Regions from separate parts of the Ruminococcus sp. 5_1_39BFAA genome, predicted to be linked through region 2. Evidence: riboswitches for the same ligand, from Rfam matches in the RefSeq annotation. Region 2 holds a riboswitch; each other region holds the start of a gene.
What was found. Region 2 has a riboswitch for cobalamin ahead of ACESZH_RS06245 (LysR family transcriptional regulator). Riboswitches for the same ligand answer to the same signal wherever they lie in the genome.
Positions count from the first base shown of each region.

Region 1 (3,152 bases), on a different contig from region 2:
GTACGTTACCTTTACAACTGTAATACCCTCTTTTACAGCCGTAACCCCAACATGTGTATTATTAGATGTATCAAGGCTTACGGAATCACCTTTGATGATCTCGTAATTAAAGTGAGGCATCTCTACATCATTGCTTATCTTATTGACAGTCCCCTCTTCCACTCTTCGCGGATTGATCCTGGCAGTGCCGCCGATTTCCATCTCCAGGAAATCATACTGGAGCCATAAGTCGTTTTCAAAGCTGTCCGGAACTTCAGAGCCCGCATTGACGCCAAGGTATACGTCTTCTTCAACGGAACCGCCCTCAACGGTTATAGTGATATCCGGCAGATAGCCAAAGTCTCTTCCGGTTACGGTACCTTTTCCGTCTCCGAAATCAGTTCCAGGGCTCCACTGGTTTGCAGCCTCGCGGATCACACCGCCTGTCAGCTTATATTCTCCCGCTGCCAGCACGCCCAGGTTCAGCTCTGCACTGCTTCCGTATCCTATTTCACTGGATTCCACACTCTCCATTCCGGCGATATCACTCCGGAATACCGCTTTCGCAGAACCTGCATAGGTGCTGTTCCATTGTCCTGATATCTGTCCAACCGGGCGGCTGACATTATTCAGCTTAACTACAGTTCCATCTTCTGAGGTGTCTACTGTAATTTCAACCGCTTTATTCTTAATTGCATAGGTGCTTTCCCCAACCAGCACGGTAGTTTCATTTTGGAAAGTTACTGCCTCTCCGCCGTATATATAAGATTTTCCTGCCTCATAGTACAGCACATCGTACTGAGCGTTCCAGCTCTCTCCAAAGATGTAGGACGGCAGTTCCGTTCCTTCTGCAGCCTGATCCTCAAACTGCACCGATTCTGTCTCATCTTCAGCGTCGTCTGAAAACAGTAATGCTTCTGCCTCATCGTTACCTAAAAATTCTTCTGCTGTACCATCTGCAAATTCCTCTGACACTGATCCATCGTCAGCCACAAAGAAATCCACATCATCGGCTGCGTATTCTGCATCCTGGACAATTTCCTGAGAATCAGAAATAAACATGTCCTCAGCATAAACGCTTCCCGCTGGCGCCAGACTTCCTGCTATCATAGATAAACTCAGCAGGAAACTTAACCATCGTTTCTTCATTTTTCTCTTCCCCTTTCTTTTTGAGACACCAAAAAAGAAACCTCATCTTTTCTATGAGCTTCCTTAAACATGTTCATACCTGACTTAAGATCATCCTACTGACAGCGCCTTCCCGGAATCGTATTCTCCGGCGGCATCATGCTGCGTTCGTCCCTAATACAGTAGAGAAAAGCTGTGCCGGATTCTCACCGGCTTTCTGATTAACCGCTATAAAACAGCGAAACATGCCTGTATATTTGGTTTGCTAATATCCTTGTTTTAACATATCATTGTATATTTGTCAATATTTTATCATCTTCTATTTTATTTTTCCCCGGAAAAATCCCTGTTACAGACAATATGTGATTCCCGAAGCTTACATCCTTCCGGCAATTTTTTCCACCAGCCCTTCCTGATACTGTGCTGTCATCCATCGGATATATACTTCTTTCTCCTCCTGATTGCTCTCGGGCATATCCTGCTCCGGTTCAAGCCCTGCAAGTTTCAGCATTTCTTTTCCTGCCTCCCACGCTTCCCGGGGACTTATCAGCTCCCAGTCCAACTGATCCAGAAGATGGGCGTACAGAGAGGTGTATGTCACTAAAGTATCCTCTGTTTTCAGATGGTCCAGAACATCCGCAAACTCTGCCCTGGAATGCCCGCTCGTTTCATTCTTGTTCTGGTATTCCAACCACAGGCTGTCCTCCGTAACACCGAAACGGTCCATCCTGTTCATGATATTGTGCTGGTATTCCGGGCAAAATCCGTTCTGCCGCTCCAACGCTTCCTTTACTGCTTTTTTTACAGTTTTCCCGATATACTCTCCAAGCTTGCAGTGTTTTCCCGCATTAGTAAGATATGTTTCGGACTGTGCGTTGCTGACTATGATCGTCCCGTCAGTTCCTGAGCCTGTCGCCAGACCTCTTGAATACCTGCTTGGCGCAAGAAGCTCCTGAAGCGCCGCCGTCTTTGCCTCCGTGCAGGATACGAGAGCACGTGCCAGCGCTCCTCCCGACAGGTTTGCGTCAATATAAAGAATGATATTGATGGTTCCCGGCTTTACAGCATGGGATATCCCGGCTTTCTCATGCCATACGGCCGGATCCCCGATCCTTCCTGCATTTGTGCGGATTCCCCCGGTTACTATGGCTGTAACGGAAAAATCCTCATATGCCATGGTTTGTATGGAAACATTATCCATGCTTGCCGCTGTGCTCAGTCCTGTACAATGCTCAGGATCCAGCCCCAAATCCTCCGCTGCCAGCAGATCCATATGTGCTTCATAGGTTTCTGCCCGCAAAGTACATGCCATGCCTGAACCCGGATTGCTGTCATTGTTAAACACTGCCTCTAAATCCGTACGGTATCCCCCGTTATTCGGTCCGGTACTCAATACCTTTCTTGGTCCTTTAAAGCAGACTACCAGGGATTTTTTATAATGATGTACCTCATCTCCGCTGGATAACTGATATATTTTCATTTCTTTCCGTCCTTTCATCCGGCTCCCAGAGCCTTTGCCTGCTTTGCCAGTTTTTCCGCATGATCCTCCCGGTCCATTGAAATCATTTCATGGGTAAGATATTCGGGCTTCACCGCATCCACCAGCTCCCGTACCCTGGACGTGGTAAAAGGCAGATGACAGTCAATATTAAAAATGTGCTGGTAGCAATCGGAAAATCGTTCCTCATAATCTTCCGGCATCTTATGATTTTTCACCAGATTTTTTACATAATCTCCCGTAATACTCTGATTTAAATGGATGCCCCTGATATAGCGGCGCAGATTGCCGTGTGCCTCAACCATTTCCAAAATATAGTCAATTGCATCTTCCTGGGTTTTCAGCTCCAGGTTACTATGCATCAGGTGTCCTGTATCCAGCATAATTCCTTTTTTCGGATAATGTACCTTGTCCAGAAGCCGTTTTGTCATCTCCGGCTTTGTCATAGTAAGACCAGGCCACCACAGATTCTCCATAAGAAATTCAAACTGGTAATCCTTTCCGTCAAGAAGCTGATTGATCAGCTCTGCCGCCGCATCTATAACTT
Region 1 covers NZ_CAXSVO010000022.1:41,098-44,249, reverse strand. The annotation lists gene ACESZH_RS17850 (Ig-like domain-containing protein) at 1-1,128, opposite strand, end outside; cobalamin riboswitch at 1,182-1,370, opposite strand; gene ACESZH_RS17845 (adenosylcobinamide amidohydrolase) at 1,484-2,587, opposite strand; gene ACESZH_RS17840 (TIM barrel protein) at 2,602-3,152, opposite strand, start outside.
Region 1: it holds a riboswitch for cobalamin, as region 2 does, so the genes downstream of both, ACESZH_RS17850 (Ig-like domain-containing protein) here and ACESZH_RS06245 (LysR family transcriptional regulator) in region 2, are expected to answer to the same signal.

Region 2 (3,152 bases):
GGATGCCGGCTGTCTCTTTTCTCAATATTTTTTCTGCCAAATGGGCAAACTGCCCTGCAGCCAGACTGTCAGGAGCATACTCCACAACCGTTTTTCCCTGATATTCTGCAATTTCTATCTCTTTGCTGTAAGAAACAGAGGACGTAAGTATGGAATTGGTCACTGCTGCCAGCTCCTCCACACGTTCTTTTCCTGTTCCGGCATTTCTCTGATTATAAATGATTCCTCCAAACCGGATATCTGATTCCTGTTGGATTTCTGCAATACTGCGGATAATATTATTTGCGGCATATAAGGACATAAATTCTGCGGATGTTATGATATATACAAGATCCGCCAGACGCTCCCGCATGGGTACGGCAAATCCGCCGCAGACAACATCTCCCAGTACATCATAGACGATCACATCCCAGTTTTCTTCAAACACATGAAGTGATTCCAGTTGTTCCGCCATAACCGTAATAGCTCTTCCGGCACAGCCCTTTCCTGCCCGGGGACCGCCTGTTTCCCCGCAGGTTACGCCTGCATAGCCTTGAAAGAGGATATCTTCCGCACAAATCTGCCCTTTTTCACAAAGCATATCCAGCACAGTAGGTATCCGCCTTCCCATCAGAGTCCTGGTTGAATCTGATTTTGGGTCACAGCCGATATGAAGAACCTTTTTCCCCATATTTGCCAGGGATGCGGAAACATTTGCCGCTACCGTTGATTTTCCGATTCCGCCTTTTCCGTAAAATGCAATTCTTATACAGTTCTTCACGCCGCAATCCCTCTTTTTCTATGTATACAAAAAACACCGTCAATAGCGGTGTTTTTTAACAGGTGAAACCAGATATTGTACATCACTACTCTTCATTCACCTTTATTATATGCAATTCGCCAAAATAAGTAAAATTATAAATTGGAATACTAAAATTCCTAAATTTCCCGCAGCAGCGTATTGCATATTAAATCCTTAATATCTTCTTTTGCGTCCCTGTTCCACATTGCCACGATTCCGACTGCTGCATCCCCGATTTCAATCAGCCTTACCCGCTCGTTTTCTTCATTGAATACGCCGCGTATTCCCAGGCCGATTCCACGGTTGTATTCTGCATTGACAAAGACGGTAAGGTCATTGTTCATAAACTCCATATCACGGATGTCCAAAGGACCTTCTCTGCAGATTTTCTGTATTTTTTCCATTCTGGAAAGGCTTCCGGGCGGATTGCTGATCAGAAGCCTCTGCCCTGCCAGATCCTCTATTTTCAACATCCGTTTTTCCGATAAGGGATTCATCCTGTTGACCACCGCAACTGAAGGCACCCTGGCCACTTCCTGCCACTCATAATACCCCGCATTGTCTGGGATGTCCGTTTCCAGCGTAAACACGATATCCATCTGCCCTGAATTCAAATGCTCCAGCAGACGGTTATAATTCATCCTGAAAATTTCCACAAAAGTCTCCGGGTAGTTTACGTAGATATGCTTTAAATACGGCTCCATAAATCCTACGGAATCTTTCAGAGGAAAACACCCGACTCTTAGCCGCTCCACCTTTATAGATGATATAAGCTTTGCATGCTCTATATCCCTTTGATATAAAATAATAATATCCTTCCATTTCTGATACAGATATCTGCCGCTTCTTGTCAGCTTCAGATTTCTGCTGTCCCGGTCAAACAACGGTATTCCAACCCTCTCTTCCAGTGCCATGATGTTCTTGCTGAGCATAGACTGGGTAACATAGAGTCTTTTCGCCGCTTTGGTGATATTTTCAGTCTCAGCAACTATGATAAAATAATAAAGGGTTTTCAGGTTCATATCAATCAGACTGATATCAAGGCCGTTAAAATCAAGATCAATTTCCTTCATGCTGTCTCCATTCCCATTTGTTCGGGCAGACTTGAAAAAAAGCCTGCTGACCGCAGGCTTTAAAAGCATATCTGTTTGACAGGAAAATCCTTTTACAAATATCTCCACGGAGGCGCGCTTTACTCGGAAGCCTGCTTTCCAACATTACTATCAAGCAGGTTTCCTGACTTACAGATCGCTGAGTCATTTTGCCTTCTCACACGCTTCATGCAATGGCTTTCCAAAATGACACTCCCTGCTTACAGTGGCCGGACCGCTCAGGATTTACACCTGATTCCCTCTCATTCTTTATAGAATTCACTTGATATTTTATTTCAGGGCGCCGCAGACGCAGCGCCCTTACATTCAAAATTATTTACCGGTTACATACTGTGCAACCTGTTTGTCCCAAACCATAATGTGGTTTAAGAGCCACTCTACCACGTTTTTCTTAACGGCTGCAACGAAAGCCTCGCTTGGGCCTTCCTCCTCAACCAGCATGTCCTCAAGCTCCTCTACTGCTTTTACGAAGGAAGCGTGCTGCTCCTTGTGTGCGTCAAGAAGAGGATAGCCATGCTCTGCCTGAAGCTTCTCCTCGTCTGCAAAATGCTCGTTGGTATAGTCCATCAGGAAGCCCAGTGTATGAGCAGCAACTGTCTTCTCTGTGCCAGGCTTACATTCCTCTGTCAGCTTGTTCACTCTGGCGATCAGCTCCTGGTGCTGAGAGTCGATCAGTTCGTTACCTGTTTTTAAAGAATCATCAAATTGAATTGCCATAATTTTACCTCCCGTTATTTCCGGAAAATACAATGCTGCTTTCCGGCTTTCTCCGCTATTTTTCTATATGAACTTTCTTTCCGCGGTTTTTCTCTGCTTATTATATCAAAAGAAAGATTATAATTCAATCTGCAATACAGATTTTTCCTATATCTCCAGCACGCTTCCCGCTGAAAGATACTGTATCTGTTTTCCAAGCTCCTGGTGAAGCATTTCATACCCTTCCACGCTGGTACAGTGGCAGGTGTAATACTGGGTTGTCTGCTTTTTCAGGCGTTCTGCCAGATCTTTACAGAATATGCGCTGCCTCTGCTCCTCCGGGTAGGCATGTTTCAGGTGCATCCCTCCGATCACAAAGTCGATCCCGCCTGGTGCGTACTCTTTTGATTTCCTCATAATATTCAGGATTCCGTTGTGGGCACACCCGGCAATCAGAACCATCTTGTTACCCTCACGAATGAGAAGATTCTGCTCGTGCATGAACAGATCCTGGATATCTCTGCCGTTAATGGACATATAGAGACGGTCGTTGGCCGGAGAAT
Region 2 covers NZ_CAXSVO010000003.1:271,498-274,649, forward strand. The annotation lists gene ACESZH_RS06240 (nitrogenase iron protein NifH) at 1-760, opposite strand, end outside; gene ACESZH_RS06245 (LysR family transcriptional regulator) at 919-1,854, opposite strand; cobalamin riboswitch at 1,990-2,174, opposite strand; gene ACESZH_RS06250 (bacteriohemerythrin) at 2,206-2,610, opposite strand; gene ACESZH_RS06255 (MBL fold metallo-hydrolase) at 2,758-3,152, opposite strand, start outside.

Region 3 (3,152 bases), on a different contig from region 2:
CGTTCTTGGATACGGTTGCAACCGATGTTTTGCTGGATTTCCAGGAAACAATTTTTTCGCCCGCGTTAAGACCGCTTACCTTAATGGCACTGGTAGATTTTTTTACCTGCAGCGGCACGGAAACAGCATTCATCTCTAACTTCGGAGTTACGGTTGGCTGAGGAGTCGCGGTGGGTTCCGGCGTCACGGTGGGCTTCGGTGCTTCCGTTGGTGCAGGCGGTGTCACGCTTGGTTCCTCTTCCGGCTTCTTTTTCAATGCTGCAACTGCATCCCGGATTGCCTTTGCCATGGCATCTACCTTTTCCTGCTGGGAAGCATACAGTCCGGTCTTTACATTATTCTTTGCAGTTGTTACCTCTGCCGCAGTGGCTTCTGTATAGATGCTTAAATCCTCCGGAACAGTTGCAAGCGCTGCATCCACTGCCGTATAATCTGCTTTGCTGCTTTCGTCGATCACAAGGGTTCTGTCTGCCTTGTTATAACTGAATATTCTTTCATACCATATGTCATTTTTCACGGAATGGAAAGAGATTACAGTTGGATCGTCGAGTATGCTATGGATACTGGCATCGTTTCCTGTACCTACAATATTTTCTACTGTAAAATGGAACTTCTTATCCTCAGAAAGGTCGATGGTCTCCTCTGAGTCTTCTGCTTTAGCAGCCGTTCCGATAAATGCCTTGTCAAAGGATGTGCTTCCCATTGTTACATCGGAAGTAATCTGATAACCATTGCTGTGTGGTCCTCCCACGATCGTCAGATCAGCTTCTTTGACTAAAAACATTTTCACATTATTTGTAACTGTAAGATCAAACGTTTCCTTGTAATCGCCGCTCTCCAGTGTCAGTGCACTCTGGTCCAGACGAAGGTATCTCGGATACCACCAATGGCCATCCTTTTTATGGGAATTGGACAAAGCCTGGATCTGCATATAACCGTCGTCTGCAGAAATCGGGATGGCAAACTGATATTTTCCATCAAATCCCTTTCCGTCAGCTCTCTTACTGCCCACAATCCATTTACTGGCGTCATCTCCGGTAGCTACCGCTTCCTCATAGGTACCTTTGAACAATTCCTGATATCCTGTGCCGCTGAGCGTCACATACAGGAACTTCCCGCTCGCATCTTCCATAATAAAGGCATCTATTACTTTAAACATCGCTGTCGTGTTGGTTATGGCAGAGTCCGCAATGGGAGTGCACTTTGGCTCATCGATGGTGTTTGTCACCGTAAAGGCGATCTCCCCCTTCATGGATGTGGAATAGGCAGCTATGTACATGGCTCCGTTTAAATCAACCGGGACATTTGCGAATTCAGAATTTCCACTGGTGTTGGTCTTTTCATAAGTCTGACCATTGGTACGGATACTGGTATAGCCAGTACTTTGCACCATAACCGTTGCTACTGCCTGCCCGTTTTTCACAGTCACGTCCTTTAAAGACCATGGCTTCTGACGGGAAGAATTACTCTTTCCCTTGCTGTACTCACTGCTTAAAGCAGGGCTTGTAGAAGCATCGTAGATACCGTCCGGCAAAGTTGTGGATGTATCAACCTGTTCCAGCACCTTAAGTCCCCAAACCGCAGTCTCCAGATCACGTCCGTAGGACTGGCTGCTTTTATTTCCCATATCCTCGTCCACTTTTTTCTGATCCTCAGTGCTGAGCTGATTATAAGCAGCAAGTGCAGCTTCGATATCCTGACGCTTTTCTTCTGTAACATTGCTCAACTCGGGCAATGCTCCAATCAGTGCCTCTACCGACTCTACTGTAGGTGCTTCCGCTTCACTTTCAGATTCAAACACCTCTGCCTGTCCTGTTTCTGAATTCTCCGCAAATTCTTCCGGGGCATCTACAAATTCTTCTCCAAGGGTGTCTGCTTCTTCCGTAAACTCTTCACTGACGGCTGCCTCTGCTTCTTCCGCTATAGTGCCTTCTGCTGCGGTCTCCTCCGCAACAAACTCTTCCCCACATACCACATTTGCGGAAATGGCGGGAGTTGTTGCCAGTGTAGCTGCAATAAAAAGTGATAACAGTTTCTGCTTTCTCAATTTCATTTCATCATCCTCCTCTTTTTATATGAGCCTCTCCATCCTGTTCCGCACCAGTTGGCCAGGTATCATATTATGTTTTTCTGCCATACAAAAACGCCCACCCCCAATGAGAGTAGACGCTGTTTGCATGAAAAATTTACTGTTCAAAAAACAGTTCGTATTTTCTGTAAATGCGTGCTTTCTTCGGAAGCCATTTACCAACACTCTCAGCAGGTTTCCTGACTCACAGTTCATCGTTCGATCATTCCTTCTCACGTATACACGCAATGGATTACATGATCTCGCTCCCTGTTTACAGTGACCGGATCGTTTAGGATTCGCACCTAATTCCCTTTTAAACCAGCAGACCTTTGCTCTGCCAGTCACTGAAAGTACTTAATCGATAGATAGTATAGCAAACAATATCTGATAAATCAATACTGTACGCTAATTTTCTCCTGTATCCCGTATTCTCGTATTCTTTCAACTTCTCGGATGCGCCTTCATGTACACATCGCGCATCTTGCTCATATTCATACTCAGATAAATCTGTGTGGTGGAAATGTCGGAATGACCCAGCATTTCCTGAACGCTCTTGATATCGGCTCCGTTCTGCAGCATATGGACTGCAAAAGAATGGCGAAGCGTATGAGGTGTGATGTCCCGCTTGATCCCGGCATCGTCTGCATAGCCCTTCAGCATCTTCCAGAAGCCCTGACGACTCATCGCCTTACCTGAACAATTAGTAAACAGAACCTTTTCACTATCTTCCTTCACAAAAGCATTCCGTGCCTTTTCCATATAGAGAAGCAGCGCTTCCCTGCACACATTCCCAATAGGAATGATCCTCTCCCGCCCGTTCTCATGGCAGGTTACATACCCAAACTGCAGATTGGCATCCTGGGTTTCCAGATGGATCAACTCGCTGACTCGCATCCCTGTAGCATACAAAAGCTCCAGCATAGCCTTATCACGGATTCCCTTGTGTGTTGAGAGATCCGGCTGCTGCAAAAGTGCATCCACTTCCTGAACCGTAAGGATCTCCGGCATCTTTTTCTCCACCTTAGGCGGCTTCAGCCCATCTGACGGGTCCTTTTCGATCTTTTTTTCTTTAAACAGATAT
Region 3 covers NZ_CAXSVO010000016.1:30,882-34,033, forward strand. The annotation lists gene ACESZH_RS15590 (Ig-like domain-containing protein) at 1-2,053, opposite strand, end outside; cobalamin riboswitch at 2,241-2,435, opposite strand; gene xerD (site-specific tyrosine recombinase XerD) at 2,513-3,152, opposite strand, start outside.
Region 3: it holds a riboswitch for cobalamin, as region 2 does, so the genes downstream of both, ACESZH_RS15590 (Ig-like domain-containing protein) here and ACESZH_RS06245 (LysR family transcriptional regulator) in region 2, are expected to answer to the same signal.

Region 4 (3,152 bases), on a different contig from region 2:
CCGATAAAACAGTTTTGCCAGGGGCTGTTTACAATCCTTACTCTGCTTCTACGATCGTATCTGAGTAAAAAGTAAGAGTATAATCCAGTTCACGCGGGGTTCCAAGTGCCACAGTATCTGCCATAACAGGCATCTTATAATCAAATCCGGTTACCGGAATGACAAAGGTGGAATGTTCTCCATTTCCATCCCATTCGTATTTTTCCTCTTTGATCTTCATGTAATCGTAATTCGAGTTTCCCCATACGATTGTCGCTTCTGCCTGCCCATCCTTTATGGTAAGCGGTGCCGGACTCTCAATCTTCGTGTGACCGGAGCCGCCCCCGATCTCTACGTCAACCAGATATTCTCCATCCTCCAGCCCCAAATCCTCAAGGGTTGTCATCTGGACATTTTTCTGAACGCCATCAGGAAGACTGGATGCTTTGAAAATCAGAGTACGGTCATACCATTTCTGCTTTCTCTTACTGAAAGCTGCACAGTTGATCACCTGATCAAGAGCTTCCACAGGAACTTCGTAGGTCTGTTTTCCCTGATCGTTTTCCACGAACGTAATGAACTCATCCTCCGAAGCGCCAGCAGCTTCCTGACCAGTACCCATATATAATTTCAGGTAACCCTGCCCTCCCATAGTAAGGACAGCGCTCATTTTTCCATCCTTAACAGTAAGCTGGCAGTCGTCAATCGGGAACATCGAAGAACTGCATTCCACTTCTATAGAATACGTTCCTTCCTCCACATCCTTTGCCGTTACCGCACTCAGCCCCTCATCGGAAAGCTCATTCTGCGGCCCCAGCTCAGAAGATGATGCCACACTCTCTTCCGCTGCAGACTCTTCTGCCGCTGTGTTTTCTGCCTCTGCAAAGCAGGTAATGGGTGCCATGGAAGCAGAAAGCATCAATATCAATGCTGTTACCTGTAATTTTTTCATGAATTTCTACTCTTTTCTTTTATTATTTTGAAGTCTGGAATTATTACTCAGCGCTTACCTGATCGATAGCTGCCTGTGCATGCTCTACCAGAAGATTCTGAATTGCTTCATTCTCGCCAAGTCCGCGAAGCAGGCACTCTACTTCATATCCGGCATCTTCGAAGGTCTTCTTCCAAGCGCCTTCCTCGTCACCAGCCATATCATTGTTTGCGTGGTCACCAGCTACAATCATCAGAGGCTCAAGAATAACCTTCTTATAATCGCCGGCCTGAACCAGTTCCAGAACATCCTCAAGAGATGGCTCTGCCTCTACAGTGCCGACAAAGTAATTGTCATATCCGTCCTCTGTCAGTTTATCCTGCATTTTAGAATAAACAGCATTTGATTCTGCCTCTGTACCATGGCCCATGAAGATGATAGCAGTCTCGCCGTCATCATAATCAGCAGTCCACTCTGTAATTGCTTTTTCAACTGCAGCAAAGTCTTCGTCAGAAGTCAGCAGCGGCTCGCCAAGTACAACATTCTCAAAAGCGTCTGTATATTCAGCAAGTTCGTTTGCAACATCATTGTACTCAAGGCCATTCATCAGATGAGTAGGCTGTACGACCAGAGTCTTAACTCCGTTATCAACAGCTCTTTCCAAAGCCTGTCCGAAGTTATCAATTACCTCGCCATCGCGGCTCTGTACATGGTCAATGATGATCTGAGCTGTGAAACCTCTTCTTACGGAGTAATCCGGGAAAGCTTTTTCCATTGCATCTTCAATTGCACCGATCGTTGCAACACGGTTATCATTGAAGCTGGTACCAAAGCTTACTACTAACAGTTCGTTCTCACCGATCTCATCCTGGTTTCTGGGATTGTCTTTGGAAGCATCACCGGTTTCGTAGTTTTCTTCATCCTCGGCTTCCTCTGCCTCTTCGCCTTCTTCTGCTTCAACACCTTCTTCTGTAGCCTCAGCTTCCTCAGCAAATGTGCTTACGGAACCCATCATAGTGATCGTGGACACTGCGAGTGCCATAACAAGTGCTTTTACAGTTTTGTTTTTCATTTCTTCCTCCTGTTCTAGAATCGGCTTGGATTCTCCCTGATGTTGATATATTTTCATTTTAGTACATCAGCTTATGTAAGCGGTACAGGAAAAACGGGCATCAAAACAATGATCTGTAAATAAAAAATCCTTCTACATGGGTAAAAGGATTTGACTTCAATCATGAATATACAAAATGTAAGTATATCATCAAAACGGTACAACCAATTACTCGTGATTCGGAACCCGAAGCTCCAGTACCAACAGATAGGCAGGTTTCCTGGCTTATAAATCATCATGCAGGGCTATCTTCCCAGTTTCCCAGTGACTGCAGCGGCTAAACTGCCCGGCCCAACACTCCTTAATTACAGTGACGAGATCGTACAGGATTCTCACCTGTTTCCCTTTTACAAAAACGGATCATTCCGTTTTCTCACCTTCTGTATCTTATGAAATTGTAGTTAGTATAGCACATATAAAAACAATTGGCAATAATTCTTACACGGATTTTACAGAAACTTTTCTGCTCCCTTTTGCTGCTTCTATCAGCATATTTCCCATCCTCAAAATATAAAAATGCCGCCCTTATACAGGAACAGCATTTTTATATTTTCTATATTAGATTCTCCATACTTTTCAGACTGATAGCGAGGGTTGAAGTGTTATGAAGAAGGGCTGACGCAGTTGGCTGGATAACGCCGAAAACACCTAGAAGGATCAGGCCGGTATTGATTCCTACGATCATCCTGTAATTTCCCTGGATCCTTCTCATCAGGCCGTTACTGATCTTTTTCAGTGCAACTACCTGATACAGATTATCTCCGCTCACCGTAATATCTGCAATTTCACGGGCAATTTCTGCACCGTCGCTGATGGCGATTCCCACATCTGCAGCTGAGAGTGCCGGCGAATCATTTACTCCATCGCCGATCATGATCACTTTTTTTCCGGCAGCTTTTTCTTTTTCGATAAACCCTGCTTTATCTTCCGGAAGTACCTCCGAATAATATTCATCCACTCCCACCATACGGGCAATCTCGCAGGCTGTCCGCTCACTGTCGCCAGTCATCATGACCACCTTGCTGATCCCGGAATCCTTCAGGGAACGGATTACTTCTGCTGCCTCTTGCCTCAGCGGATCCTCGATACAGATAACAGCCGCCAGCTCATTTTCAATCGCAAGGTATAAAT
Region 4 covers NZ_CAXSVO010000011.1:28,114-31,265, forward strand. The annotation lists gene ACESZH_RS12790 (hypothetical protein) at 38-931, opposite strand; gene ACESZH_RS12795 (sirohydrochlorin cobaltochelatase) at 975-1,982, opposite strand; cobalamin riboswitch at 2,214-2,417, opposite strand; gene ACESZH_RS12800 (heavy metal translocating P-type ATPase) at 2,575-3,152, opposite strand, start outside.
Region 4: it holds a riboswitch for cobalamin, as region 2 does, so the genes downstream of both, ACESZH_RS12795 (sirohydrochlorin cobaltochelatase) here and ACESZH_RS06245 (LysR family transcriptional regulator) in region 2, are expected to answer to the same signal.